One region of the Rahnella perminowiae genome, then DNA from elsewhere that is predicted to be linked to it. Evidence: predicted binding sites of a transcription regulator. Region 1 holds the regulator's gene; each other region holds the start of a gene.
What was found. Region 1 encodes PurR, which represses purine synthesis genes. Its sites were predicted from a motif close to CANGCAAACGTTTGCNTG; they were not measured.
Positions count from the first base shown of each region.

Region 2: the regulator PurR is predicted to act here: its motif matches at 6,099-6,116, upstream of purE (5-(carboxyamino)imidazole ribonucleotide mutase).
Region 3: the regulator PurR is predicted to act here: its motif matches at 2,559-2,576, upstream of aroL (shikimate kinase AroL).

Region 1 covers NZ_JAFMOT010000188.1:251,862-262,055, reverse strand. Annotated here, with positions in the region: tRNA gene J1781_RS24775 (tRNA-Val) at 235-311, opposite strand; tRNA gene J1781_RS24770 (tRNA-Val) at 341-417, opposite strand; gene J1781_RS24765 (MATE family efflux transporter) at 637-2,010, opposite strand; gene J1781_RS24760 (riboflavin synthase subunit alpha) at 2,265-2,918, shown strand; gene cfa (cyclopropane fatty acyl phospholipid synthase) at 3,010-4,161, opposite strand; gene punC (purine nucleoside transporter PunC) at 4,516-5,733, opposite strand; gene punR (DNA-binding transcriptional activator PunR) at 5,870-6,775, shown strand; gene purR (HTH-type transcriptional repressor PurR) at 6,811-7,836, opposite strand; gene cydH (cytochrome bd-I oxidase subunit CydH) at 8,141-8,260, shown strand; gene J1781_RS24730 (C40 family peptidase) at 8,426-9,322, opposite strand; gene J1781_RS26375 (hypothetical protein) at 9,676-9,804, shown strand; gene J1781_RS24725 (Grx4 family monothiol glutaredoxin) at 9,785-10,126, shown strand.
Region 2 covers NZ_JAFMOT010000162.1:50,682-60,875, forward strand. Annotated here, with positions in the region: gene J1781_RS06405 (diguanylate cyclase) at 1-1,414, shown strand, start outside; gene alkA (DNA-3-methyladenine glycosylase 2) at 1,428-2,291, opposite strand; gene cysS (cysteine--tRNA ligase) at 2,413-3,804, opposite strand; gene ppiB (peptidylprolyl isomerase B) at 4,032-4,526, shown strand; gene lpxH (UDP-2,3-diacylglucosamine diphosphatase) at 4,538-5,260, shown strand; gene miaE (MiaE family protein) at 5,372-6,004, opposite strand; gene purE (5-(carboxyamino)imidazole ribonucleotide mutase) at 6,185-6,694, shown strand; gene purK (5-(carboxyamino)imidazole ribonucleotide synthase) at 6,691-7,755, shown strand; gene ybbP (putative ABC transporter permease subunit YbbP) at 7,877-10,194, opposite strand, start outside.
Region 3 covers NZ_JAFMOT010000179.1:38,871-49,064, reverse strand. Annotated here, with positions in the region: gene J1781_RS14670 (OPT/YSL family transporter) at 1-620, opposite strand, end outside; gene J1781_RS14665 (IclR family transcriptional regulator) at 682-1,476, opposite strand; gene aroL (shikimate kinase AroL) at 2,015-2,539, opposite strand; gene J1781_RS14655 (class I SAM-dependent methyltransferase) at 2,812-3,390, opposite strand; gene J1781_RS14650 (YdgH/BhsA/McbA family protein) at 3,654-3,929, opposite strand; gene J1781_RS14645 (DUF808 domain-containing protein) at 4,319-5,239, shown strand; gene J1781_RS14640 (class I SAM-dependent methyltransferase) at 5,295-6,065, opposite strand; gene J1781_RS14635 (helix-turn-helix transcriptional regulator) at 6,203-6,994, shown strand; gene J1781_RS14630 (GNAT family N-acetyltransferase) at 7,132-7,680, shown strand; gene sseA (3-mercaptopyruvate sulfurtransferase) at 7,714-8,559, shown strand; gene J1781_RS14620 (phosphate/phosphite/phosphonate ABC transporter substrate-binding protein) at 8,606-9,412, opposite strand; gene J1781_RS14615 (fatty acid desaturase) at 9,425-10,194, opposite strand, start outside.

The sequences.
Region 1 (10,194 bases):
TAGGGCAGATTTCGGAACGTTGTTTTGAAATTATCCAATGCGGGCAGGGTGGAAAGCGGAAGAGATAACGGTTTGTTCACGCTATTGCAAAAAAAGGAACAGACAGGAAATAATCTCAAATAATACAAACGGATGACTTAACATAAATTCACGCACGAATCTAAAGTGTCGTCAGAAGTGATTTCAGATTGTTCAGGGAGTTTACGGCAGAAGGGAAGGTTCAGAAGATTGCTTTGGTGCGTCCGAGTGGACTCGAACCACCGACCCCCACCATGTCAAGGTGGTGCTCTAACCAACTGAGCTACGGACGCACAATATGCAATGGTCTTGCTAAGAAAGATGGTGCGTCCGAGTGGACTCGAACCACCGACCCCCACCATGTCAAGGTGGTGCTCTAACCAACTGAGCTACGGACGCATCGTTTTTCTTTTTCGTCAGCCAGTGTTGGCGACGGGGACGAATATTAACGACCTCTCTGAGTACTGGCAAGGGAAAAAAGACATTTTCCTGTCATAATGTGTGTGACTGCCGACCTTATGTGCATTGCGTTGTTTTTTTAGACATAACAGCCAGCACAAAGGCTGAAAAATCCGTGCGCCGGTACACATATGCACAGCGCACGGAAAAGCCGCGGGATTAACGGCCCGCTTTTTGCAAAATAGTATAAGAGGGTTGTTTTTGTAACCAGCGCATCCGCAATGTCATCATCAGCGCGGCAAAAGTCAGCCCCAAAATAAACCCGCACCAGAAACCGCTTGGCCCCATTCGCGGAACCAGAATATCCGTCAGTCCGAGGGTGTACCCTACCGGCAGACCCAGCACCCAGTAAGCGACGAACGTAATGTAGAAGATCGAACGTGTATCTTTATAGCCCCGCAAAATGCCACTGCCGATAACCTGAATCGCATCTGAAATCTGAAACAACGCAGCAAAGATCAGCAGATGGGAAGCCAGCGTGACGACTTCCGGGCTGTCATTATAAAGTGAGGCGATATGCTCGCGAAAAATGATGGCCGTCACGCTTGTGCAGCAGGCCATCATTATCCCCGTTCCGATACTGGTATAGGCTGCAACCTTTGCGCCTTCAACCGAAGATTCACCTAAACGCGACCCTACGCGAATAGTGGCTGCAACACCTAAAGACAGCGGTATAACGAACATAAGCGAACCGACGTTCAGCGCAATCTGGTGACTGGCCACGGCAACAATCCCCAACGGGGAGACCAGCAGGGCAACGATCGCAAACAGTGTCACTTCGAAAAATAATGCCAGTGCGATAGGCATACCCAGCTGGATAAGGCGACGCAGTGTCGGCCAGTCGGGTTTCGCAAACCGTGAATGTGGCTGAGTATCACGCAGTGCACGATTGCGGCGGACATAAATCCGCATCATGAAGAACATGACCCAATACACTGTGCCCGTCGCGACACCACAACCGACACCCCCGAGTGCGGGGGCGCCGAACTTCCCGTATATAAAAATGTAATTAACGGGAATATTGACCAGCAGGCCGATAAAGCCGAATACCATGCCTGGTTTGGTTTTTGACAAACCTTCACACTGGTCACGCAGCACCTGGAAAAATAAATAGCCCGGCGCGCCCCACATAATGGCATGCAGGTAGCCGACGGCTTTTGCTTTCAGCTCAGGATCAATGTTATGCATCAGGCTAAGAATATGGTCGCATTGATACAGCACCGCGATGATCAGCACCGAAACACCCGAAGCCAGCCAGAACCCTTGCTGAACCTGATGACCAATTTTATCGCGACGCCCGGCACCATTTAAATGCGCGACAGTGGGGGTCAGTGACAACAGTAAACCGTGTCCGAATAAAATCGCCGGCAACCAGATTGAGGTGCCGACAGCCACGGCAGCCATGTCCGTGGCACTGACCGAACCCGCCATTATTGTGTCCACTACGCCCATGGATGTCTGCGCAATTTGCGCAAGGATGACCGGGATGGCAAGCGCTAACAGAACCCGCGCTTCTGCAAGGTACTTCTGCACAGATACACCTTTTTATTTGATTATATTGAATAAAAAATGCCATGACAGATGGCATGGAACAGAGGGAAATAGTCCGAAGATTGTACATTGTCGGTATTTTTAAGCAAACAAAGCTGTTAATGGTCAGTTAAATAATGAAATTGAAGCAGACGGTGCTATTTCTTATCGCAGAGAATTGGCTTTCAATTAATTCTGCGGCAAACTGACCGGAGTGACGTTTTAATACAGCAGTTTTAAACATTGAGGAAAAGGCTATGTTTACCGGAATTGTACAGGGAACCGGCACGGTCGTATCGATCGACGAGAAACCTAACTTCCGTACCCATGTGGTTCGTTTACCTGAAAATATGCTGGATAACCTGCAGCTTGGCGCATCGGTGGCACACAATGGTTGCTGCCTGACCGTCACTGAGGTTAACGGTGATCTGGTCAGTTTTGATCTGATGAAAGAAACCTTGCGTCTGACGAATCTCGGTGAACTGAAAGAGGGTGATCCGGTTAATCTGGAACGTGCAGCGCGATTTAATGATGAAATTGGCGGGCATTTAATGTCTGGTCATATTATTTGCACGGCAGAAGTGGCAAAAATCCTGACCTCAGAAAATAACCGTCAGATCTGGTTTCGTATGCCGCATGAAGATTTGATGAAATATGTATTACATAAAGGTTATATCGGTATTGACGGTATTAGTCTCACTATCGGTGAAGTGACCCGCACCCGTTTTTGTGTGCATTTAATTCCGGAAACATTGCAACGCACGACGTTGGGCACAAAACGTCTGGGTGACAAAATTAATATCGAAATCGACCCGCAAACCCAGGCGATTGTCGATACGGTAGAACGTGTATTAGCCAGCCGTGAAGCGGCTATCGCCACGGCGCAGGCGATGATCGATAAAGCGCAATAGCATCTCAGGCTTTTTATTCGAATAAAAAATGGCGTGCATAAAAAACCGGACGATAAATGTCCGGTTTTTTTTATTGGCAAACCGAAGATCATCAGCGTGGTACGCGGATGCCCCCATCAACGCCTTCCGGGCTGAAGACAACCTGCCACAACTGAATATCCCTGGCGCGGAAAGCCCCGGCGCAGGCATTCAGGTAGTAGGTAAACATACGGTGGAAACGTTCACCGTATTTTTCCGCCAGTTCCGGCCAGTGTTTCTGAAAGCGTTCATTCCATGCCATCAGTGTGCGATCATAATCAGCGCCAATATTGTGCCAGTCTTCCATCACAAACAGTGACTCGCTGTTATGTGCAATTTGCTGAACAGAGGGCAGACAGCCGTTGGGAAAGATGTATTTATCAATCCACGGGTCGACATTAAGGTCTGTTTTGTTAGAACCAATGGTGTGCAGCAGGAAAATACCGTCAGGTTTAATATTGCGTTTGGCGACATTAAAATAGGTCTGATAATTTTTCGGACCCACATGTTCAAACATCCCGACAGAAACAATACGGTCAAACTGATCATTCAGGTCACGGTAATCCTGCAGCAGGATAGTGACATCCAGCCCTTCACAGCGTTTTTGAGCCAGTTTTTGTTGTTCAGCAGAAATCGTGACACCTACAACGCTTACGCCATAATTTTTGGCGGCGTACTCAGATAACCCACCCCAACCGCAACCGATATCCAGCAGGCGCTGTCCCGGTTTTAATTGCAGCTTGTCGCAGATCATTTTGAGTTTTGCTTCCTGCGCTTCTTCAAGCGTAGTGGCTTCTTTCCAGTAGCCGCAGGAATATTGCATGTAGGGGTCGAGCATCAGCGTAAATAAATCGTTGCCCAGATCATAATGCTCTTTGCCGACAATCCACGCCCGTTTGCGCGATTGCAAATTAGTCAGGCGTGCTGCGGCGACACGTAAAGTATCTTTGAAATGGTGGGGCAGTTTATTTTCCAAACCGGCACGGATAACACGCTGGAAAAAGATATCCAGACGGTCGCATTCCCACCAACCGTCCATGTAACTTTCACCGAGGCCCAGAGAACCTTCCTGTAAAACACGCTTAAAGAAGTCAGTGTTTTTTACTTTAAGGTCGAAAGGACGATTACCGTTTACCTGAATATCTGCCATCGCCAGCATCTCACTGGCGATCCGATACCATTGATTGTCCTGAATGCTTTGGTCTTCTATACACGATGAACTCATAGCTTCTCCATCACTTTCTCTTCTGACTTATTAACCTGCCGGGAAAAGCAAAGGCTATTTTTGCAGGTCTTTATGAGAACAGACGACTAGCGTCTCGCCCGATATTCGACACCAACAGAGGAAATTAAGAAGAACGCCTGCGCGCCGGAAGACGGGCAGGAAAATCATCCGTGAAAAGTATTCAAAAAATAAGTGTGACACCGTCCGCGCGTCTGGCTTAAGTATGTAATAAAAGTTTTGTAAAAATGCTATTTTATTTAGTTTTGTTGAGTATAGGCTCGCTGGCAGGCATTCTCAATAGTAAATCGTAATCAATGAAAATGCCCGCTAAGTGACTGTTACATTAGGGTATTATCACTGTTGATTTGCATGCAGAGTCTGAGTTTCCTGCTCCGGTGGCTGCTCATCGTCTCGCACATTTTTATGCTGTAAAGAGAGCCAGCGGCCCAAAACTACCAACAATAGTGTAGACAGCATGATCGTGACTGTCGCCATGAGCGGGTGCACAATAAATGCGGAAACCAGCATGCTGGCAAGAAAGCAAAGCCCAAGCTGCAAGGTATTCTGCAACGCTGCCGCCTTACCTGTATTAGCAGGAAATGGCATTAATGCATTTGCGACAACAATTGGATAGGTTGCACCATTCACCAAAGCCATCAGACAGAAAGGGATCAGCAAACTTGTCAGCCCGGCATTTGTGAACATAGCCACACAGAACAAGGCCACCATACTGATGCCGTAACCAGTCAGTAACCATGGCAGAATTTTATTGCCGTCCAGCCTGTTGATCAGAACACGGCAACCAAAACCACCGAGCAGGAAAGCGATAGTCTGCGGAACATAGCTCAGCCCGATGGCACCGGGTGAATAGCCCATATCGCTCAGGATAAACGGTGAGCCCGTCAGCCACGCAAAGAAACCCGCTGAACAGGCGGCATAAATCATGACATTCCCGCTGTAAACAGGCGATTTCAATAAAGTCGTAAAGCCGGTTTTATCTGCCTTTGCGTCTTTTGCCGGTTTGTTTTCACGCAGAGTCAGCGTCGTCAGCACTAAAGCGATGGCAACGACGGTCAGCAGGGCAAAAATAGCTTCCCAGTCAAAATGATTGAGCACCCAGGCACCCAGCAACGGTGCAAGAGCCGGAGAAAGCGCCACTAACGGCATAATGCTGGCAAAAGTTTTTTTTGCCACATCGGCAGAAAAACGGTCAACAACGATAGCCTGCCAGGTGACTGCGGCAGCACACACGCCTATGGCCTGTAAGAAACGCAGAGCCAGAAGAGCGCGTACATTCTCAACCCAGATAACACCCAGACAGCCGAACGCAAAAAGTATCAGACCAAGAAGCAATACCGGTTTACGGCCGATTCTGTCCGACAGTGGCCCCCACAGCAACTGACCAACAGCAAATCCACCGAGAAAAATGCTCAGACTTGCGCTGATCATCCCGGGGCTGGTCATCAGACTGGTTTGCATGGCACTGAACGCAGGCAGATACATATCGGTGGCTAAAAAGCCCAGCATGCTCAGACCCGCAAGATAGAGCATAAATCCAAAGGAGGGTTTCATTATTGTCTCGTTAATTTATTTATTGCAGATGATGTGACGCAGATTTCATACCGGGGGCGGAGTTTAACGCTTTGATAACAGGCTTGTGAAACGTTAATATTTGCACTCTGCTATCAAAAAAATTGAAGGCTGGATTATGTGGTCAGAATACGCTCTCGAAGTGGTTGATGCTGTCGCAAGAACCGGCAGTTTTAGTGCAGCTGCGCAGGACTTACACCGTGTGCCTTCTGCCATCAGTTACACCGTCCGCCAGCTTGAACAATGGCTGGCCGTGCCGTTGTTTGAGCGTCGACATCGTGACGTAGTGCTGACGCCAGCGGGAAAGGTTTTTGTCGATGAAGCACGGGTTATGACAAAAAAAATGATAGCCACCCGCCGGCAGTGTCAGCAGGTGGCGAACGGCTGGCGCGGCGAATTACGTGTGGCGGTCGACCGGATTGTCAAACCCGCACGGACACGGCGTCTGGTGCTCGATTTTTATCGCCATTTTGCGGATACCGAACTCATTATTCACTCGGAAGTGTTTAACGGTGTCTGGGATGCGTTGGTCGACGGGCGTGCAGACGTGGCGATCGGCGCTACGCGCGCGATACCGGTTGGCGGGCGCTTCAGTTTTCGTGATATGGGATTTATGGACTGGCATTGTGTCGTCAGCCCGCAACATCCGCTGGCGCAGCTATCCGGTGCGCTGAACGATGATCAACTGCGACCTTATCCGGCATTGTGCCTGGAAGATACTTCCCGGACATTGCCGAAGCGTGATACCTGGACGCTCGATAACCAGCGGCGTCTGGTCGTGCCGGACTGGACCTGTGCGCTGGAATGCCTGACTGAAGGATTGTGCGTGGGTATGATGCCGGTTCACCAGGTCATGCCGTGGATTGAACAGGGAAAATTACAGGTGCTGGCACTGGAGAATATATTCCCTGACAGCCCGTGCTGCCTGACGTGGGATCAAAGCAATCCTTCACCTTCACTGAGCTGGCTGTTGGAATACATGGGCGATACAGACACCATGAATCAGGAATGGCTGCGCGATTAGAAAAAACGCCTGCACAGGCAGGCGTTTGTGATTTGTTAACGACGGTAATCACGGTACGGGCCGTCGGCGACTGAACGGCGCTCGACCAGTTTCGGATGCACTTCGATGGTCTGGGACTCTTCACGCTTACTGACAATTCTGTCCAGTAACATCGTAAAGGCCATTTCACCCAGACGTTCTTTCGGCTGATGCACGGTTGTCAGCGCCGGGGAGAAGTAACGGGCGTTACGCACATTGTCGTACCCGATCACGGAAATATCCTGAGGAACGCGAAGGCCGAGTTCGTCTGCGGCACAAATTGCACCCATTGCCATCACATCGCCGCCGCAAAACACGGCAGTCGGACGATGCTTTTGCATCAGAATCTTATGCATTGCCTGGTAGCCAGACTCTGGTTCGAAATCACCCTGAACTACCCATTCGTCACGAAGAGGAATATTGGCTTCAGTCAGTGCTTTCACAAAACCCTGGAAGCGGCCGCCGCCGGTATTACGCGCCAGTTGCCCGGGGATCACGCCAATATCACGATGACCGCGTTCAATCAGATAACGACCGGCCATGTAACCACCTTCGAAAGCGTTATCGATAATGCTGTCGGTAAAGTTCTTGCGTGCTTCACCCCAGTCCATGACCACCATGGGAATCGAGCGGTACTCTTCGAGCATATTGAGCAATTCATCAGGGTATTCCGCGCACATCACCAGCAAGCCGTCGACGCGTTTTTGCGCCAGCATTTGCAGGTAGGCCTGTTGTTTCTCCAGGTTATTATGCGAGTTACACAAAATCAGCGTATAGCCTTTGGAGAAGCAGCTGTTTTCCACGGCTTCAATCACTTCGGCAAAATAGGGCGCTTCGCTTGAGGTGGCCAGCAGGCCGATGGTTTTAGTGTTATTGACCTTCAGACTGCGGGCTACAGCACTCGGAGAGTAATGTAACTCTTTGATTGCAAGGAGAACCGCTTCTTTGGTTTCTTCGGCGACGAAACGTGTTTTATTGATGACGTGCGACACGGTTGTAGTGGAAACGCCAGCGCGCTTTGCGACATCTTTAATCGTTGCCATGTAAACAATGACTCCTGAACTCACGTGCTTCAGCACGTTAGCATTATGTTAATCGTTTGCCTGCGAGGATTTAACTGCTGGCTTCTCAAAGGGCAGTGAAATCATTGGGTGGATTCTTCAGAATGAGGCGCGAAATGCTCTCGGGTGAAATCGACCGGCACACAGACGTGTTAACCGACAATTTTCTCTTATAATGCAGGAAAGTGGAAGCAAAATTCTCAGGAACGCATTGTCATTCAACACAAGATTTTAAAGGTTAATTATGAGAAAATGCGTTGGCACACAATGAGTGTGGTATTAAGAAATGCCACAATTTGATCCGAAAGGGGGTTTGATGGACAGCAACCTGAAATTATCGTTGATCACCACGGTATGCGCTTTGCTTATGATTATCGCTTTCAGCTTCACTGCAATAATGAACTGATTCAATAAGTGATCCGCCATAAAAAAGGGCGACGCCTGTCACAGGCGTCGCCCTTTTCAATGTTACGCAGTGACCGTTACCGCCGATGTTCTTCCCTGCAGAAACGCTTCGTTAAATGCTATTCAATGGCTGATTAGCGAACCTTCAGACTTAACGAATTGTTTATTATCGGATCGTTTTAGGGGTCATTACCCGACGTGCGCCTACATAGTGGTCTTGCCAGTAATCATCGCCAAGAGAAGTAATTTTAATGTCTTCGCCCGTTCTTGGAGACTGAATAAACTTGCCGTTGCCAACGTAAACCCCAACATGGTCTGCCGCGCCGCGGTTATTGATTCTGAAGAACACCAGATCACCGCTTTCAAGTTCGCCGCGTTTGACCGGAGCGGCATCGCGCAGGTGATACATTTCATTTGCTGTACGTGGCATTTTTATACGGATCAAATCTTTGTAGGCATAATAAACTAAGCCGCTGCAATCAAAACCGGTATTCGGCGAGGTTCCGCCCCAGCGATACGGTTTTCCTACCTGGTGCATCAGTTTGGTCATGGCCGTTTGCTGAGCATGCTGATAGCGTTTTTTATGTGTTGCACTTAGCGTAATCGGTTTGCTGTCTTCTTCGAATTTCTTACCTTTACGGTGCCGGCCATAGGCTTCTTTTTTACCGGCCTTTTCCGTGCTGTTTTTCGCGAGGGTACGGGTTTTGCTATGTCTCTCTGTTTTGCTCTCGGCCCGCGTGGTCTTGAGTGTCTTTTCTTTTTTACTTTCGGCCCGCGTTTTGGCGCTTCTCTCCGTCGTGGTCTTTCGTTTAACCAGTTCGGTGCTTTTCACTTTCTTCTTCGAATTCTTATCCTGAGTTTTTTGTTCTGTGACGGGCGCGGTTTTCGTTTTTTTACTGTTTTTCGCAGCAACCGTTTTTCGCTTTCGTCGTTCTTCCGGCGCAGCCTGATTAACATGACTTTTACGCTGATCGGCAGAGACACGAGTCTGTGGCGACGCATGTGCCATATTTAAAAACAGCTGGGTAAAGAGCAGCACAAAAAGCGTGAACAGTAAGCGCATAGCTTCGTTACCATGAGTGGTAGGTTAAACATCAGGGATGTCAGAGTATTGCCTAAAAGAACCCGACAAAAAAGCACGAATTGCCTCGATTCTAGATCATATTGTGAGAAAAAGTTAATAGCTTTTTTTATGTCGAAATAACCGCCATTTTTAGTCAAAAAAATGACCGTTTTTCATGATGTTAATATTTGAGTTAATCAGTGGAATTCTGCAAATTAGATCGGATTGATGAACGCCGGAAATGTTATTCCCGATGAATGTTTAAATATGTGAGCCTGAGCGCACCCGCTAAAAATGGTTAAATAAATTGTCAGCACTGAGAAAGACCCCACAAAAAATGGCGTTTTTATCTGATGGCTGCCGTCGTTACAATAGAAGGTATTGTGATTGTACACCGTCTCTTTGTGCTGCGCGTGAAGAGCAATGATCGTGACAGCCTGTACCGGCTTGAGGAAGCAAGAAATGACTACTCCAACTATTGAAAAGATTCAGAAGCAAGTTTCTGAAAACCCGATTCTGCTGTACATGAAAGGTTCGCCAAAACTGCCAAGCTGCGGTTTCTCTGCTCAGGCTGTTCAGGCGCTTTCTGCCTGTGGCGAACGTTTTGCTTACGTGGATATCCTGCAGAACCCGGACATCCGTGCTGAGATGCCAAAGTTTGCTAACTGGCCAACGTTCCCACAATTGTGGGTGGACGGCGAACTGGTTGGCGGCTGCGACATCGTGGTTGAGATGTTCCAGCGCGGCGAGCTGCAGCAGTTGATCAAAGAAACTGCTGAGAAATACAAATCTTCTGAAGAGTAATACTACGGAAGATCACCGGCTTTTCGACCGGAAAATATGAAGAGCGACATGATGTCGCTCTTTTTTGT
Region 2 (10,194 bases), on a different contig from region 1:
GGCGATGGCGATGCATGCGCTGCGCGCTGAAAAATCTCACATCACGCAGAGTGAAAATCGCTTCAGAAATGCCATGGAATATTCAGCGATTGGTATGACGCTGGTATCTCCGGAAGGCAAACTGTTGCAGGTAAACAAAGCGTTATGTCAGTTGCTGGGTTATGAGGCGGAGTATCTGACGACCCTGACGTTCCAGGAAATTACCTATCATGACGATTTGGGCAAAGACCTGATGCTACTGCAGCAACTGCTTAACGATGAAATCCAGAGCTACACTCTGGAGAAGCGCTATATGCGCCGCAGCGGGGAAATTATCTGGACACTGCTCGCCGTATCGCTGGTGCGTGATGAACACCATAATCCGCTGTATTTCATTTCTCAGATTGAAGATATCAACGAACTTAAACACACCGAAGTGACCAATAAGCGCCTTTCGGAAGCGCTGCATGAAGAAAAAGAACTGCTGCATATCACGCTCAATTCTATCAATGAAGCCGTGATCTCAACTGACCGTAACATGAATATTACTTTCATGAATCCGGTGGCCGAGAAAATGACCGGCTGGACAGAACAGCAGGCACAGGGACAACCGGTGAGCCGCATTGTGCTTATCAGCAAAGGGGCGGGAGGGCCGCTTATCGATAACCTTTTGCAGTTTGATATCAATGAAAACCTGCACTCTTCGGTTGAGCGTTCCTTGGTTCTGCACGGACAGCATACTGCTTTGTTTGACGTTCAGCTGGCCGTGTCGCCGCTGCGTACATTGAAAGACGAACCGATTGGCATTGTGCTGGTACTACAGGATGTCAGTAAATCCCGCGAACTGATGCGCAAACTTAGCTACAGCGCCTCTCACGATTTACTCACCGGGTTATCGAATCGTGGCAGCTTCGAATCGAGCCTGAAAAAAGCGCTCAATGTGACGGCAACACAACGTCAGTCTCATGTGCTGGCGTTTATCGATCTGGATCATTTTAAGGCGATTAACGACACGGCAGGGCATGCCGCCGGGGATGAACTGCTGCGTCAGTTAAGCACCCTGATGCAGGAGAATATCCGCAACAGTGACCGGCTGGCGCGGCTGGGTGGCGATGAATTTGCGCTGATTTTATTTGATTGTCCCCAGGAACAGGGGTTGATAACGCTTCAGCATCTGGTGGATAAAATCAATAATTTTTACTTTATTTGGGAAGGAAATGGCTACCGGATCGGAGCCAGCGCAGGGATGACGCAAATAAACGATGCAAACGTAACCGGCAGCGAATACATGGCACAGGCGGATATGGCCTGCTATATCGCCAAACACAACGGACGCGGGCGGGTTTATAAATATGAACCGGAGCAAAAAAACGCCATCGCGTACACCAGCGGCGAAACACCGCCTGAAAATCCTCAGTCTGGTGCACAAGGGTAACATTGGAACCCGACTAGGGCGTATCCGGCTGCCAGTCGTGATTGAACCATAAATGTAGCGTGGCATAAGTACGCCAGGGTTTCCAGATTTCGGCATAGCGGGCAATTTTCGCCGGCGTCATTCCCGGAAAGCGTTGCTTAATCAGATAATCGCCCCCGAGAAAAACATCAGGCGCAGACCAGGCGCGCATGGCGATATAACTGGCGGTCCAGTTGCCAATCCCCGGCATTGCCAGCAGTTGTTTTATTCCGTCCTGCACATCGGTGATGTCATCCAGCGGCAAACGACCCTCCTCCACCGCCTGTGCAAGATTAATCAGACATGCCGCACGCTTGCCCTGCACACCGATGCCCCGTAAATCATCCACCGTTAACTGCCCGATCGTAGCCGCAGATGGAAACAAATGGGTCAGTGCCACAAACGGCGTACACACAGAGTCTCCCCATTTTTCGGTCAGCCGCGTCGCCAGTGTCGCCGCCATTTTCACGCTCACCAGTTGTCCGAGAATGGCGCGAACCGTCAGCTCAAAACGATTGATACAGCCCGGCAGACGTAATCCCACGGCGTTTTCCGCCAGCGTCCCCAGACCGCCGGCGATCAGCATCGGCTGCGCGTCCAGATCCAGCAAACGCCGCACCTGTGCCGCCACTTTTTCCGTGACCGGCGAGAGCGACGCCGACACTTCCAGCTCAACGCCATGTTGCTCAGGCAACGGACGCAGCCGCAACCAGCCTGTCAGCCGTTCACCATTGTGCATCACTGCCAGCGTGCGCTGATAATATTCGCCGTCCTGCTGTTCGACGCCCTGCAACGCACGTACGCCGAGAAAAGTCGTCATCCATTGCCAGTCATACGGAGGCTGATACGTCAGAAGCATTCGGGTCACAGGGTAATCCTTATAAAAAAGCCTCCAAAAAGGAGGCTGTTGAGATCACGCCTCTCCAAAATAACTGGAGTTGCAGCAAGGCACACTGCTGCAGCTTCAGGTATGAAGGAGATTACTTGCGGCGCCAGGTGGTTCCGGCAGCGCCATCTTCTAACACGATACCCATTTCATTGAGACGATCACGCGCTTTGTCCGCCATGCCCCAGTCTTTGCTGGCACGGGCATCGTTACGTTGTTTGATCAACGCTTCGATTTCAGCCACTTCGTCGTCATTATCCGCCTGTGCGCCGGACTTGAGGAACTGCTCCGGATCCTGTTCCAGCAGGCCAAGTACACCCGCCAGCTGGCGCAGTTCGGCGGCCAGTCCGTTTGCCGCAGACAGGTCTTCCGCTTTTAGGCGGTTGATGTCACGCGCCATATCGAACAGCACAGAATAAGCTTCCGGCGTATTGAAATCGTCGTCCATAGCCGCACGGAAACGCGCAACGAAAGCCTCACCACCGGCTGGCATTGCAGCAGCATCGGTCCCGCGCAGCGCGGTGTAAAGACGCTCCATTGAGGTACGCGCCAGTTTCAGATTCTCTTCGCTGTAATTCAGCTGGCTGCGGTAATGACCCGACATCAGGAAATAGCGCACACTTTCAGCATCGTAATATTTCAGCACGTCGCGCACCGTAAAGAAGTTATCCAGCGATTTGGACATTTTTTCACGATCAATCATCACCATACCGGAGTGCATCCAGGTATTCACATACGGACCGTCATGCGCGCAGCTTGACTGTGCAATTTCGTTTTCATGGTGCGGGAACATCAGATCAGAACCGCCGCCGTGAATGTCGAAATGCGCGCCGAGCTGTTTGCAGTTCATGGCAGAACATTCGATATGCCAGCCCGGGCGACCTTCGCCCCACGGTGATGTCCAGCTCGGCTCGCCCGGCTTAGACATTTTCCACAACACAAAATCCATCGGATTGCGTTTCACGTTAGCTTCAACTTCAACGCGTGCGCCAGCCTGTAACTGATCCAGATCCTGACGGGACAATACGCCGTAATCCGGATCACTTTCCACCCAGAACATCACGTCGCCGTTCGACGCGACATAAGCATGGTCGCGGTCAATCAGCTTCTGCACGATATCGATGATCTCATCAATGTGCCGCGTCGCACGCGGTTCCGCGTCCGGTGGCAAAATGTTCAGTGAGGCAAAATCAGCGTGCATTTCCGCGATCATACGATCGGTTAGCGACATGAAATTTTCGCCATTTTCAGCGGCACGTTTAATGATTTTGTCGTCGATATCGGTAATGTTGCGCACATATTTCAGGTCATAACCGAGGTAGCGCAGATAACGTGATACCACGTCGAAAGACACAAAGGTGCGACCATGGCCGATATGACACAGGTCGTAAACAGTGATCCCACACACGTACATACCGACTTTACCGGCATGAATTGGCTTGAATTCCTCTTTTTGGCGACTCAGGGTATTAAAAATCTTCAGCATCAGGCTATTCCGTGTGTTGGGCGTAGAAAATGACGTTGACGCGTTTAAGCGACACTAACGCGTATAATATAACGAAAATGATTTCACCGAAACGCCATAAGGCCACCGGACGGGCTTTAGTCATCACAAAGCCACTGCTGACGGCAACTTTTGAGTTATGGTATAAGAAAAGGCTATAGTAGCCGCTCTTACTAAGAGCACACATCAACATTAGCAGGATGATAAATATGGTCACTTTCCACACTAACCACGGCGACATCGTCATTAATACTTTCGCTGACAAAGCGCCAGCCACCGTTGAAAACTTCCTGAACTATTGCCGTAAAGGCTTCTACGACAACACTATTTTCCACCGTGTGATTAACGGTTTCATGATCCAGGGCGGCGGTTTTGAGCCAGGCATGAACCAGAAAAACACCGATGCGCCTATCAATAATGAAGCAGACAATGGTCTGAAAAATACCAAAGGCACGCTGGCAATGGCGCGTACCAACGATCCGCACTCCGCCACGGCCCAGTTCTTCATCAACGTCACTGACAACGATTTCCTGAACCACAGCGGCAAAAATGCGCAAGGTTGGGGTTACTGCGTATTCGCAGAAGTGGTCGAAGGCATGGATGTGGTTGACGCGATCAAAGCCGTCAAAACCGGCCGCAGCGGCATGCACCAGGACGTTCCAAAAGAAGATGTTGTGATCAAAAGCGTCACAGTCAGCGAATAATCAACGTCGGGATGACCACGTTTTTTATTGCTGATATCCATCTTTGCGCACAGGAACCGGCAATCACTGCCGGTTTTCTGCGTTTTCTGCGCGAAGATGCGCCGCAGGCTGATGCCCTGTACATTCTCGGTGACCTGTTTGAAGCCTGGATAGGCGACGATGATCCGCAGCCGCTTCATGCCGAGATCGCCGCAGCACTCCATCAGTTACACCAGCAAGGCGTACCCTGCTTTTTCATTCATGGTAACCGCGATTTTCTGCTCGGCAGACGCTTCGCACGCGACAGCCTGATGACATTGCTGCCGGAAAAAAAAGTGCTTGAGCTGTATGGCCGCCGCGTCCTGATCCTGCACGGTGATACCCTGTGTACCGATGATGTCGCGTATCAAAATTTCCGCAAAAAAGTCCACAACCCGCTGATCCAAAAACTTTTCCTGATGCTGCCGCTGAAATGGCGGCTGGCGATTGCCGCCAGAATGCGCGCCAACAGCAAAGCCTCAAATCAGGGTAAGTCACTGGATATTATGGATGTGAACCCGCAGGCAGTGATCAGCGAAATGCAGACGTCAGGCGTAGAATGGATGATTCACGGCCATACCCATCGTCCGGCGATCCACGAGGTGGCGTTGCAGAATAAAACCGGCCACCGGGTGGTACTCGGTGCCTGGCACGAAGAAGGCTCGATGGTCAAGGTGACTGCCGACAACGTGGAACTGATCAGCTTCCCGTTTTGAGTCACCCTCCCATTACCCTGAATAATGTTGAGTTGCCGAAGGCAACAAGTTTGTGAATCCCCGGGAGCTTAGCTGGCTCAGTGACCAGGGCGAATGAACGCAGTCAACATATCAGCAGCCTGAAGTATGAAGGGTAACAGGTACGCCGCTGTGGAAGCGGAATTGCTCATCCGGCGTGAGGATCAGTTCCGCTTCAATTCTGCCAAACTCCTCTACCCGTTCACGGATATCCGTTCCGGCATACTGTTCTGCCAGCGCCAGGTAATCGGCAAAATGCCGTGATTCAGAACGCAGCAGTGAGGTATAAAAGCGCGATAAGGTTTCATCGAGATGTGGCGCAATTTTGGCAAAGCGCTCGCAGGAACGCGCTTCGATGTACGCTCCGATAATCAGCCGGTCAACCAGAATATTCAGATCATCATGATGACGGGTATGTTTGATCATCCCGCTGGCATAGCGCGACGGTGAAAGCTGGGTATAAGTAATATTGCGTTTTTGCATGATTTCCACCACCTGCTCAAAGTGGTGAAGCTCTTCCCGTGCCAGACGGGCCGCGCAAAACAGCAGTTCAGTGCGCTCAAGATATTTGGTCATCAGGCTCATCGCCGTTGCCGCTGCTTTCTTTTCACAGTTGGCGTGATCAATCAGCATCACCGTCTGATTTTCCAACGCCACATCGACCCAGATAGCAGGGGTTTCACAGTGAAGAAAATCATAAATCGGTGCCAGTAAAGCCTGCGTCATAAATCAGTTTCCAGTCAGATTTGTCATTAACAGCGTGAGGGGGATTATACAAATCTGCCGCCAACTTCTCATCAAAAATGCGCGGTTTTCCGGCGACGCAACCGTTTTCCTCCCTCACGGAGCATGCTATCATTTGCGCCCTCGCAGTTTCTATTTCCGAATCACAGGAGCTTTACAGACATGTCATCCAACGTTACCCCGGCAAAAATCGCCATCGTTATGGGGTCAAAAAGTGACTGGGCGACCATGCAGTTCGCCGCCGACGTCCTCACAACGCTGAATATTCCTTTCCATGTCGATATCGTCTCCGCGCACCGTACGCCGGACAAGTTATTTACTTTCGCTGAGCAGGCTTCCGCTAACGGATTTGATGTGATCATCGCGGGTGCCGGTGGCGCAGCGCATTTACCGGGCATGCTGGCGGCGAAGACGCTGGTACCGGTGTTGGGTGTTCCGGTGCAAAGTGCGGCACTCAGTGGCATCGACAGCTTATATTCCATCGTGCAGATGCCGCGTGGCATTCCGGTCGGTACGCTGGCGATTGGTAAAGCGGGTGCGGCTAACGCGGCGCTACTGGCGGCACAGATTCTGGCGCTGCATGATGCTGAAATCGCCAAAAATCTGGCGACATGGCGCACCACACAAACGGACGAAGTGCTGAATAATCCCGATCCGCGGGAGGAAGCATGAAACCGGTTTGCGTACTCGGAAACGGTCAGTTAGGCAGAATGCTGCGTCAGGCCGGTGAACCGCTGGGCATCGCCGTATATCCCGTCGGCCTGGATGCCGAGCCGGAAGCCGTACCGTATCAGCAAAGCGTCATCACTGCTGAAATCGAGCGCTGGCCGGAAACTGCCCTGACCCGTGAACTGGCGACGCATAATGCGTTCGTCAACCGCGATATTTTCCCGCGTCTGGCCGACCGCCTGACGCAAAAACAGTTACTGGATCAACTCGGCCTGGCAACCGCACCATGGCAATTGCTGGCCGATGTTGCCCAATGGCCGCAGGTTTTCTCACAGCTGGGTGAACTGGCGATTGTGAAACGTCGTGTTGGCGGTTACGACGGCCGGGGTCAGTGGCGTCTGCGTTCAGGCGAAGAAAATACGCTGCCGCAGGATTGCTACGGCGAATGCATCGTTGAGCAGGGCATCAATTTCTCCGGTGAAGTCTCGCTGGTGGGTGCGCGCGGACACGACGGCAAAACGGTCTTTTATCCGCTGACCCACAACCTGCATCAGGACGGTATTTTGCGCACCAGCGTTGCGCTGCCACAGCCGGATGCTAATCTGCAACGGCAGGCAGAAGGCATGCTGTCGGCCATCATGAACGAACTGAAATATGTCGGCGTGATGGCGATGGAATGTTTCGTGGTCAGCGAAGGGTTGCTGATCAACGAGCTGGCGCCGCGTGTGCATAACAGCGGACACTGGACGCAAAACGGCGCGTCCTACAGTCAGTTTGAAATGCATCTGCGCGCCATTCTCGATCTGCCGCTGCCGAAACCGGTAGTGAGTTCGCCGTCGGTGATGGTGAATCTGATTGGCACCGATGTATCAGAAAAATGGCTGAGTCTGCCGCTGGTCAATCTACACTGGTATGAGAAAGACGTGCGTCCGGGTCGTAAAGTCGGACACCTGAATCTCAACGACGCCAGCGCCAGCCTGCTGAAAGACACTCTCAACGCACTGATTCCGATGCTGCCGCCAGAATACGCCAGCGGCATTGAATGGGCAGTTGATAAGCTTTGATTTGATCGACACCCTCCCCTGCGAAGGTGGGGGAGAAAAGCGCGATCGGCTCCCTCCCCTGCGATGAACTTCCCCCCTAAACCTGGACACCAGATTAGCGCAGGGGGGAGGCGTTTAGAAACTACGAGTCGTATTGCCTGAACAACGCCCGCCCCCGCAGCAATCTGACACCCAGCCAGCCACCGCAAACTGACAACAGCACCGCCCCGACGACCGGAACCGAAATCCACATCAGATAATTCGGCTCCCACGGGAAATCAAACACTTTGCGTTGCAGCAGCCATAACGCGGCTTCCGCACCGATTGCGGCGGCGATCCCGGCCACCAGCCCGAGCACGGCAAATTCACACCACAGTGTCCGGTGGAGCATTTTTTTGCTGGCACCCAGCGTACGGTAAACAATCAGTTCCTGACGGCGCTGATGCATGCCGACCTGAATCTGCGCCAGCAACAGCAATCCGCCACACAGCATCACCAGGATCACCATCACTTCCAGCGCCTTGCTGACCTGCTGTAATACCTGCCCGACCTGACGCAGAATCGCGCCGATATCCAGCAAACTCAGCGTCGGGAACTGGCGGTTAAGCTGCGTGATAGTGCTGATATCGCCATGATAGCGGAAGCTGGTCAGCCAGCTTTGCGGTTGTGCATCCAGCGCACCAGGCGGGAAGATAAAGTAGAAATTCGGCTTCAGGCTGTCCCAGTCTACTTTCCGCAGGCTGGTAATTCTGGCACTGAATTCCTGCGTATCGCCGCTGAACGTCACGGTATCACCGAGTTTAAGCCCCAGCCTTCCCGCCAGCCCTTCGTCAATTGACACTTCACCGGCTTTCGGCGGCCCGTTGCCTGCCACCAGCGGATTGTGATCCGGCAAGCCCTGCATCCAGGTCAGATTCAGTTCACGGTTCACCGCTTCCCCGCCCGCATCGTCCGGTCTGATGATATCCGTGGCCACTTTATCGTTAATCTTTGTCAGGCGAACCCGCACAATCGGATAGAAGGTTTCCGGCTCAGCGTTATGCTGATGCAGGAAATCCGTTACCTGTGGGATCTGCTCTTTGGTGATATTAAGCAGGAAGTAATTCGGACTGTCCGGCGGCAGTTGTTGTTCCCAGCGGTCCAGCAAATCACCACGCATCACCAGCAGTAACGCCAGCAACATAAACGACATTGAGAACGCCGCCAGCTGACTGAGTGTTACCCACGGCTGGCGCAGCAGGCGGTTAACCGCCAGACGCAGCGGTAACTGACGGAGCGTCAGCTTGCGTAACAGCATCAGTGCTCCCCAGCCAGTCACACCGAGCAGTAACGAAAGCACCAGCACGCCTGCCAGCAACGACCAGAGCAGTGAACTTCCGCCCATCAGTGCCGCCAGCAGACCGATCACCACCAATACCATTACCGGCAGGAAATAACGCAGCGGCCAGACATTCGCTACCACGTCATGGCGTAGCACACGCAGCGGCTGTGTGGCCAGCAATTGACGATAGGGACGGATGCCGATCAGCAGAGAAATCACCACCATCGCACCCATCGACCACACCCACGGCCAGCCACCGGCAGGCGGCAAGGTGGCGGGCAGAACCGGTGCCAGCACCTTCATAAGCACGGCTTCAAACACCCGACCGAACACGCTACCGCACAACCCTGCCAGTACCAGTACTGCCAGCCACTGACCAATAATCAGTTTGCGCAGCGCTTTTTTCCCGGCACCCAGTGTTTTCAGCACCGCAACCAGATCGTAACGGCTGCGGCAATAATGCCCCATTGAAACGGCAATGGCGGCAATCGACAGCATCAGCGTCAGCAACGCGGACAGCGTGAGGAATTGCTGTGAACGCTGTAAGGATTTGCCCAGCGCGCCATCGGAATCTTCCATGCCGCTCCAGCGCTGATCCGGCTTGAGCAGGCCTTTTATCGCCTCACCATAACTCTGAATGGCCTGCGGTGAACCGGCAAACATATAGCGATACGTCAGCCTGCTGCCCGGCTGAACAGCACCGGTTTTTTTCACGTCTTCCAGATTCATGATCACCCGGGGTGCAGTCTGGAAGGGGTTAAAGCCTGAATCCGGCTCCTGTAGGATCACACCGGCAATTTTCAGCGTGGTATCACCCACATCCAGATTGTCACCGATTTTCACGTTCAGCAGCGCCAGTAATCGCGGCGCAACCAGTACCGTTCCCGGCTCAGGTTTCAGCCCTGCCGGTTCGGTTTGTAACGCCCCATACAGCGGATACGCCAGATCAGTCGCTTTAACCGCTGCCAGTTGCGGCGTTTCACCGGCAAAAGTCATGGTCATGAAAGAGAGCTGACGGCTGACTTTTAATCCCTGCGCCTGGGCATCTTGCAGCCAGGCTTCGGTGATCGGACGGGCAGAACTCAGCACGCGATCCCCGGCAATAAACTCACGGCTCTGCTGACTCAGCCCTTTGTCCA
Region 3 (10,194 bases), on a different contig from region 1:
GCGCGGATCAGCAGGCCGATACCAAACATGCTGAGCGCCCAGATGTTGCCGATAAATGCCGTACCAAAAGCCGCCATCGGGATTTTCAGCATCGCGCCGCCCAGCCCGACAATTACGCCTGCAACCAGCAGCCAGGCCTGACGTCCGCCGTTATCACCGGCTTTGATCGCTTCAGCTGCGGCAACACCGGGTGGCCAGGCATTGCTGGCCGGGAACACTTTGGTGTCAAACAGCCGATAAAGCAGGTAGGCATCAAGTAACATCGCTGCGGCCACACCGGTAAACATCGGCATGATCAGTTGCGGCTGCCCCATGACATAAGGGATAGCGATCGGCATCAGCAAACTGTTTGCCGCACCAAAGGTTGCAGAGGAGATCACGGTTTGCGCCAGGTTCTGTGTGTGAACCGAACGGTAACGGTGAAAAGCCTGCATCGGAATGCGCGCCAGTAACATGGCAAACAGTGCGCCGATAATCGACGTATTTGGCGTCACACCCAACGTGGTAATCAGTTGAACACCGATGATTGCGCCTAAAACAGACAACAAAATCATTACGATGAGCGTGCCAATATCCTTTAGCGGATTCTCCTTATTATTCTTTGCAGATTGATCTGACATAAGGCCCCTGGTGTTGAGCAAGTATTTCACATAGCAAATAATCCGGGTCCGTTACAAGTCATTATCCTGGCGGCTCTGTTGCCGTTTTAGATAAATGCCAATACTCATCACCCAATTTTTCGGCGATTTGCCGGGTTACAGCAATCAGCCCTTCTTTTATTCCTTCCGGAATGTCTTTCCCCTGTGCAGGTGAAGGGAAAGACAAACATAATCCAACGGTCTCATTACGGTGCTTATTAAAAATACTGGTGGCTAAGGTACTTATTCCCAGCAACGTTTCATTGTTGGCAAATGACACACCGTTCAGCCGGACTTCCGCCAACCGGGATAACAGAACTTCCCTGCTGGCCGGTGAATTAGCAGAATGCACCTGATAGTGACCGCTATAACGTGCCAGAACATCATCATCGGTATACCGCGCAAGAATCGCACGCCCGATGGCCGTTTCATGCGCAGGCAGGAGGCTTCCGGCTGGCGTGACCACTTGCAGATACGTTCTGCCGGGAAACATGCGCATAACCATGATGTCGCGTCCTTCCAGCATGGAAATATAACCCGTGCATTGCGTCAGCTGGCTGAGTTGCGCCATATACGGTGACGCTAAATCGACCAGCGGAGCCGATAAATAATGACTGGAAACAGCCAGTAATAATCGTCCGATCCGGTACAGGCGGCTGTCAGGATCACGTTCCAGCAGTCCTTCCGTTTCCATCGTCATCAGTAACCGGGAAACCGTACTTTTCGGTAATTTTAAATTTTCAACGACATCACTGAACGACAAACCGGGATGCCCCTGCCGGATCCCTTGTTTTGAAAATAGCTTCAGTACTGCCGCCGCATTTTCCAATGTAGTCATAAAGGCGCGAGTTCCGCTATATGGAACAAGGTTCCTGTTTAGTTAAATAAAAATTAAAGCTGATACGTGTCAGCGTCAAGTCGTTTATTTTTCACGCAGGATGAAATACACAAAGGAATATGCTTAAAGAAATTCCTAAAGCCATTAGATTGAGAGGAAGGAGAAATAAATGCCGAGTATTAATGAGGTGACTGATGTAAAAACCAGCAGATTATCGTGATTAAATATTACGCAAAATATAAAGAGCGATAGAAGCTTCAATGAGAATAATGGTAACCGACCAGATGGCGGGCATCACTTTGGCATGCTGGCTGAAGAACGACATTATGGATTTCATCATGAGTTCCGCTGTTAAGTAATCACATGGGTTATTATTTTACGCCCACCTATACATCAGTACAATACTTAAGCGTACGTGATCTCCGTCACGTCACATGGCCCGTTTTGTTTACACCGGCTTTTCCCGGAGCCACGGCTCAGAACGCGCAGACATAAAAAAACGAGCCACCGGGCTCGTTTTGTCAGATATCAGGGGAATTCAGCGCGCCATCGACAGCGCCAGTGCATCCATAATCAGATTCACCACCCTCTGCGGCTCCTGAGTTCCGTCAACGACATGATGGGCCGCCTCCTGATAAAGCGCTTCCCGCTCATTCAATACTTCCGTCATTTCTTCCGTGATCGGCTTGCCTGTTAATGTCGGACGCTGATCTTCCAGCGGTGCATCTTCCAGACGATTTGCCAGGGTAGATGCAGGGGAACGCAGATAAATGACAGTACCATTCTGGCCCATAAAGTCGCGATTTTCCCGGGACAGCACCACGCCTCCCCCTGTGGCAACCACGGTGAAGGGCGAGCAAATAGCTTTTAATGTCTCAGTTTCACGACGGCGGAAGCCCTCCCAGCCTTCACGCTCAACAATATCTGCCACGCTGAGGCCAGAAGTACACAGCAACGCCAGATCGGTATCGACAAATTTGTAGCCCAGCGCTTTAGCCAGGGCATTGCCAACGGTTGTTTTACCCGCACCACGTGCGCCGACCATGAAAATGGTTTGTGTCATTACCGCTATCCTTTATTCCCTGGGAGCCGTTAGCCCGCCTGATGAAAATCCATCATCAATATGAAGTATGTGTCAAAAATGGTCATTGTACTGCCCTGCATGCGTACTCGTCAGATAGTACAACAAAAAAGCCTCACTGGCAGATTTTTGTCACCTGCCGGTGAAGCTTCTGTAGCGTTTTATTTACGCCGTTAAGGGCATCATACTGAAAAATCCTTGCTGCGCAACGGCCTGCAATAAGCTTTGCGAGCCCTATCCTCTAAGTTGCTGTATCAGCGGGGTTTACAGATATAGACCAGGGCGGGCGGAAAATTCTTCACTACCCGGATTTTTTTCCAGGTGAAGTAGCGTGATAACAATTTCTCTGACAGAGGGCTGTACTGGAATAAAACCAGCACGCCGTCCTTTTCTTTCAGCTGTTGCCGCGTGGTCTGCAAAATTCTGATACGGGTACGCAGAGGCATCGAGAGCAATGGCAGGCAGGAAAACACAGCATCATACGACGTGCTCATATGCTCGGCTGAATGTGCCATCACCTGTAAACGGCGATCTTTCATCTGATTAAGCTTACGGATAAACGCAGGCTGGATTTCAAAAGCCTCAAGCCGGGCGTCTGCCCGCATACGGCTCAGGATGCGGCGGGTCAGAACGCCGTCCGCCGCGCCAAGTTCGGCAATATCCAGCGATGTCGTCCAGTCAATCTGACTGAGCATCGCATGGCACAACCACGGTGACGAGGGCATAAGGGTTCCCATGGTGCGTGGTGAAGTAATAAAATTCTGCAAATAAAAAAACTGATTCTGAATCGAAATCCCGGTGTTCTTAATTGTCATTATTGCGGCATTTAACATTTAAACGTCCTCCTGGGGGATATAGACTTCAATATCACTTATAAATTCTTAAGAAATGATTATTAAGAATAAAAAAGTGCCAGGAAGTTTAATATAAATTAAATCCTATGAGATGATTCTCAAAATAAACCGGCGAAGAGAAAAGATAAAAAGAATAAAAAAGGCCAATGTCAGGTGACATTGGCCTTCTCAATTCCCTATAACACGATTGAGCCTAATAAAAATCAGATAAATCAAGCGTTTCGCTTTAAAATATCTGCTTATTATTTATACAACTCAACACTGGCACGGGTCAGACTTGAATCCCCCGGGGCATCCGCACCAATCACACGGTAGTGGCTCGCCCCTTTGTCGCTGGCAATCTGGTTCAGCTGGTCGTGCAAACTGCCCGGGATGGTGCTAGGCGCACTGACGGACACCATGCCCAGTGACTGATAAGTACCGCTTTGCGCCTGCATTTCTGAAATAGGCGTCGCAGCCAGGGCAGAAAATGAAGCAACAGTAATAGCAACAGCTGTAATTGCAGGTAACAGTTTCATATTGCGCACCTTTCTTTCGTTAGTTTCGTTAATTAATGGGGGCGGAAGCAATCCGTTGAATTAATTATCGCCGAAGCAATGAAAGCGGACGTAATACAATGTAAAGAACTTAAACCATTGTGGTAAAAATAAGGAGAGTATGAAAACAAACATTTCTGCTAGCGTAAGCGCTGGAGAATCAACGATATTTAATGGAGAAAGTATGGAGGAATTTCAAAGTTATTTATAGTTCGCACAACTTTCGCACAAATCGACGCCAGCATGCAATCACTGTTATGATTATTTTGTATGAATTCTCTGTTGCAGTGACCGGCTGTCCTGTCAGGGTTACAGAGTTCGGTTTCCCGCGCGTGCGGAGAACCTTTGCATAATGATAAAAGGGAGTATTTATGGCGGGTGGTAGTCTTCTGGCCTTAATCGATGACATCGCATCGATTCTTGATGATGTAGCGGCGATGAGCAAAGTCGCTGCGAAAAAAACAGCCAGCGTGCTGGGCGATGATTTGGCGCTGAATGCACAACAGGTGACGGGAGTAAAAGCCGATCGGGAATTACCGATCGTCTGGGCGGTAGCCAAAGGCTCAATGATCAACAAAGCCATTCTGGTTCCGCTGGCCTTACTGATCAGTGCCTTTATCCCCTGGGCCATTACCCCGCTGCTGATGATTGGCGGCGCTTATTTATGTTATGAGGGTTTCGAAAAAATCGCCCATAAACTCATGCCGGGCGAGCATCCTGCTGAAGAAAAACCGGCCACCGCTGAAATAAAAAATGAAGCGGATGCTAAAAAGCATGAAAAAGATAAGGTCAAAGGCGCTGTGCGCACCGACTTTATTCTTTCAGCTGAAATCATCGTGATTTCGCTCGGTATTGTCTCATCAGCGCCGTTCCTTAATCAGATCACCGTGATGGTGCTGATTGCGGTGATAATGACTATCGGTGTCTACGGGCTGGTCGGCGCGATTGTCAAAATCGACGACGCCGGTTTGTATCTGAGTAAACTCTCCGGCGAAAACAGCATGATGAAGGGTGTGCGCGCCTTTGGTCGCAGCATCGTAAATCTCGCTCCCTGGCTGATGAAGGCACTGTCGGTGGTGGGGACTGTTGCAATGTTCCTGGTCGGCGGCAGCATCATCAGCCACGGCCTGCCGTTTATGCACAGCCTGATTGAACCCCTGACGCACGGCCACGAAAGCTGGGTGAATACACTGATTACCGGTGCCACTGATTTAGTCGTCGGTCTGATTGTCGGCGCGGCCGTGCTGGCGCTGGTGATGATTGGGCAGAAAATGTTCGGCAAGAAATCATAATACAGACGCTGTGCGCCCTTCCCTCTGTGAAAGGGCGCCTCTTAGGCTTTTATCTTCAGTGCTTCGATGCCACCAGCATCATGATATCACTGGTGAACGTACCGTCAGGCTGGATCTCAAAATGTTGTACCACCTCATCCGACATGACTTTTTGCAGTTCGCGGATAGCAACGGCGAAATGTTCCGGCGTACGCATACGGGCAATCCAACTGGTGAACTCCAGCGGCAGACGATTTGTCGTGACCTCACGGGCAATCAGCCCGGCTTCAGCCACCATATTCAGCCATTCACCTGGTGAATAATTGCAAACATGCGAGGTGTCGCGCAGCACTTCGACGGTTTGCAGATAAATATCCAGCAACGGGTGTCCCGGTGACACCACATCCATCATGATAAATTTACCGCCCGGCTTCAGCACGCGTGCCACTTCACGCAGCGCCTGCCCGACATCATGCCAGTGGTGCGCGGAATAGCGGCTGATGATCACCTCAGCGCTATGATCCTCGAAAGGCAGCGATTCCGCCATGCCCTGTTGCACAGTGATATTGGTCAGTTGCTTATCCCGGGCAGCCTGCATGACCACATCCAGCATCTGCGCCGACAAATCGTAAGCAATCACATTTTTAACCACGCCTGCGGCAACAAAGCTGGCGTGCCCTGCGCCGCACCCCAGATCAATGACCTGCGCTTCCCTATAGGGTGCCAGCAAGGCAGCGAGACGTTGTAAATCCGCGCCCTGCGAATGAACCGCACTGGTCAGGTAATCCTGTGCCTGTGAGCCAAACTGCTTATCAACAGCCTCACTGTGAGTATTTTTGGTATTCATCATTGCTCCTGTCTGTCTTGTTTTTGTAATAAGAAACTGGGTTTCTCATGTTTCAAAATCACTATAGGCAGAGTTCTATACGAGAACAATATGAGCATTTATACTGGTATCAGTTACTTCCTGTTTAAGAGAATGTCATGACTGATAATGCAGAGTCGCTCAGCGGGCCGAAAGCGCTGGGCACGTTTTTACGTACTCACCGCGAACGTGTCACGCCTGAAATGGTCGGACTTCCCGGTTCCTCCCGCCGCAGAACCAGCGGTTTGCGCCGCGAAGAACTGGCGCAAATCAGCGGGATCAGTGCAACGTGGTATACGTGGATTGAGCAGGGCCGCGATGTGTCCATTTCCGCTGCGACACTCGACAGACTGGCAAAAGCGCTGCGCATGGAGTCTGCCGCACGCGAGTATTTATTCAGTCTGGCGTCGGTGAAAGATCCCCGGGTGTTGCCCTCTTCCGGCGCGCCGGACGCCGGCCTTAAAGATTGCGTCAGTCAACTCACCTGCCCCGGTTATCTGCTCGACAGTGCCTGGAATGTGCTGGCATGGAATCCCCAGGCAGGAGCGTTGTTCGGTGGCTGGCTGGGAGTGGATGAACACCCTAATCTGCTGGAGTTCATGTTCCTGCATCCGCTGGCTCGCCGGCTGGTCACAAACTGGCCGGAGCGCGCCAAACGGGTGGTGGCGGAGTTTCGCGCCGAAACCAGTCATTACGCCCATTCGGAAGCCGTCCGCCAGTCGGTGATCAACCTGCGTGAGCGCAGCCACGAGTTCAACCAGTGGTGGTCGCAGCAGGAAGTGCTGGCGCGTGAGGGAGGTGAACGGCGTTTCCATCACCCGCTTCAGGGTGAAATCTGTTACCGGCAACAGACCTTTTTCCCGGCCGGATATGCAGAATGTAAACTGGTGATACTGGTACCCGAAACGTAAAAAACCACAGCGGGCAGCCTGCTGTTTTTTCTCGGTTAATGGTCATTTTCACCAATTGACATACAGATGCCGGATATGTGAGGCTGACTTTTTTGGTTTGCTAAATAATTGGTTTCCCCAATGACAGGTTAACGCCCATGATGACACGCCAGATTTATCAGGATGAAGAATTCGAAATTCGTGTAGCGACTGAACTTGAGGCCGTCACGCATTTTGCGGCAGTTAAAGCGTCTGTAAAGGATATCGGCGCATGGGAGTCCTGGTGTACCGATAAATATTCGCTTGAAGACAGCCGGAAATACCTGGCCGACAGCGAGCAGAAACGCCATCGCGGCACAGAATTCAATTTTTGTATCTTTGAGCGTTCAGGCGGTAATCTGATTGGCAGCGTGGGCATCAACCGCATCACGCCCGAGTACAAATTCGCCAATCTCGGTTACTGGATCCGTACCGGTTATACCGGCCACGGGCTGGCGACGCTGGCAGCCAGATCGGCGGCACGCTTTGCGTTTACTGAGCTGGAGCTGACCCGTCTGGAAATCGTGGTGATGGAGGGCAACGAACGCAGCCGCCGGGTAGCGGAAAAAACGGGCGCGATATCAGAAGGCCTGCACCGTAACCGGCTTTATTATCATGGTCAGCCATGTGATGCCTGGATGTATTCTCTGATCCCGGGCGATCTCTGAGGCTGACCTCACAAAAAGATAAGGCAACAAAACATGACTTTTTCTACCCATACCGTATCTACCGACTGGCTGGCGAAGAATCTGAACTCACCGGACGTGGTCATTATCGATTGTCGTAAATCCAAACCGGGCATTACACCGCCCATCGATTTCCACGCAAAATATCTCGAAACGCATATTCCCAACGCGATTTATGTGGAAGTCGACAGCATTTCTGATTGCAGTACCGGCCTGCCACACATGATGCCGACAGCGGAGGAATTCGCTGCGTCAATGAGCCGTTTAGGCGTGGCCGATACGCAAACCATCGTACTGTATGACGAAGGCGATCTCTTCTCCGCGCCGCGTGTGTGGTGGATGCTGACCAGTTTCGGTGCCAAAAGCGTACGCGTGCTGGATGGGGGTCTGAATGCATGGATTGCCGAAGGTAAGCCGACGCAAAGCGGCGAGCACACCCGCGTACCCACGACGTTTAATGCCAGGCTGGTGCGTCCGGTGGTGGTCAGTGCGGATCAGGTGAAAGACGCGATCGGCAAGGTGCAGATTATCGACGCCCGTTCGCTGGCACGCTTTAAAGCCGAGGCGCCGGAACCGCGGCCAGGGCTGCACGGCGGGCATATTCCCGGCAGCCTGAGTGTGCCGTTTACCGAACTGACGCAGGACGGACATCTGAAATCGCCATCAGATCTGAAGGCGACGTTTGAACGTCTGGGCGTCAATCTGGATAAACCGGTCATCACCAGTTGCGGTTCAGGTGTTACAGCCGCCGCCCTGGCATTCGGACTGGATTCGCTGGGCGTTAAAGATGTGCTGTTATATGACGGTTCGTGGGCTGAATGGGGGGACGTTAACGAAGATTTCCCGATCGAAACGCACTGATCCTGTGATGCAGGAAAACGACAACCGGGCACCGCGCCCGGTTTTTTTATGCCGTTTTTGACAACTCAGGCATCAGCTCACTGACGCCGAGCGCCAGAGCTAACGCTTTCATCTGGCTGATCACCTGGTAGGCCTGTCGTGGAACTTCGGTGAATTTTTCAATAAGTAAGGGTTTACTGACCGGCTCATCCACAATGTCGTGCAACGCCTGCCGTAAAATCGCCAGATCCTCCGAAGAAGTTTGTGCACAGGTGATCATCGGTAAACCGGGCACAGCGGCGGTTTGTCCGATCACCTCCAGCCCGGTGAGGGAACGGGACCCGGTACGCCGCAGGAGTTCCAGCGTCACGCAGTCAATCGCGGCAAGATCGGCAAGATTTTGCTGAACGTAATGAAGCGATTCGCGGTGCCCTCCGGTGGCGGTGGCCTGTGAGAAAAACCTTCCGTCTTTGGCCAGCGGCGCGACCAGTGCGCGCAGGCTGTTATAACCTGACTGGGAATCGGTACTGTTAAACGCCAGCCGCCGGTGGCGAAAATCAGCCAGATGTAATCCGGCATCCTCCTCACGCGCCAGTAAAAAACTGCGATAACGGAAACCGTCGCAGCCGGGGGCATGGTAACTGAATGTGCCCACCAGCTGAACCTGGGGCAAACTTTCCATCAGTGGAAAACCGCAGGTCTGGCTGAGCAACAAATCCGGTGCCTGCCAGTGGCTGAATAAATCCTGCGGCCAGTTCAGCGCATCCGGTGTTGAAGCGAGGCCGAGTTGCCGGAGTTTTTGGCGTAACACGTCGGCGAACGCTTCCACATCAGCGGGAGAAATCGCATACATCGGCAAAGACATCAGCATCATCTGCCCACTCCGTCAGGGGGTATCCTGCTGATAATCATAGTCGCTGAGCACAGGTTGCGCCGGAGATTTCCCGGCGGCAAAAGGATGAGCTTCAACATCTACAGGTATCTGCGTGTGATCGCGGAACCACTGGCGGTAACCATGCACGACGAAACCCTCGCTGCGCTGAATATACGCCTCACGGTCAGCGACGTAGACCTGTCGCAGCGCATACCACGGCACGCCGGGTAAATCGTGATGTACCAGATGATAATTCAGATTCAGAAACAGCAGACGCCACACAAAACCGGCTTCATTGAGCGTCGATCGGGCCTGCGGCAAATGCTCTGCGCGATGTTCAAAGAAAGATCGGACTTTGGTCAGGCTCAGGGCGGGATAACTTACTGCCAGAATAAAATACAGCGGCGATAACCCGCGTTGCGCCATCACGCTGAACAGGGCTACCAGCAATACGCCATGCATCAGCCACATACTCACCGTACGCCACTCGCCACGCAATACGGCCATCAGCGCGCCGGTCAGCGCACTCACAATATCTGACAGCGGGCCAATGAACATTCTTCCCGGCAAGGTATTGCGCAAACGGACAACAGTTTTCATCGCGGGTGACAGATTTTCCCAGGTTGTACGGCTGAAATAATAAGCTTCAGGATCGTCGCCGGGCAGCGTCAGATGTTCATTGCGGTGATGTTGCAGATGCGTATCCCGATACAGGCCATAGGGATACCAGACCGCCAGCGGCAGCATGCCAAATAACTGATTCAGCCAGGGTTTGCGGGTAG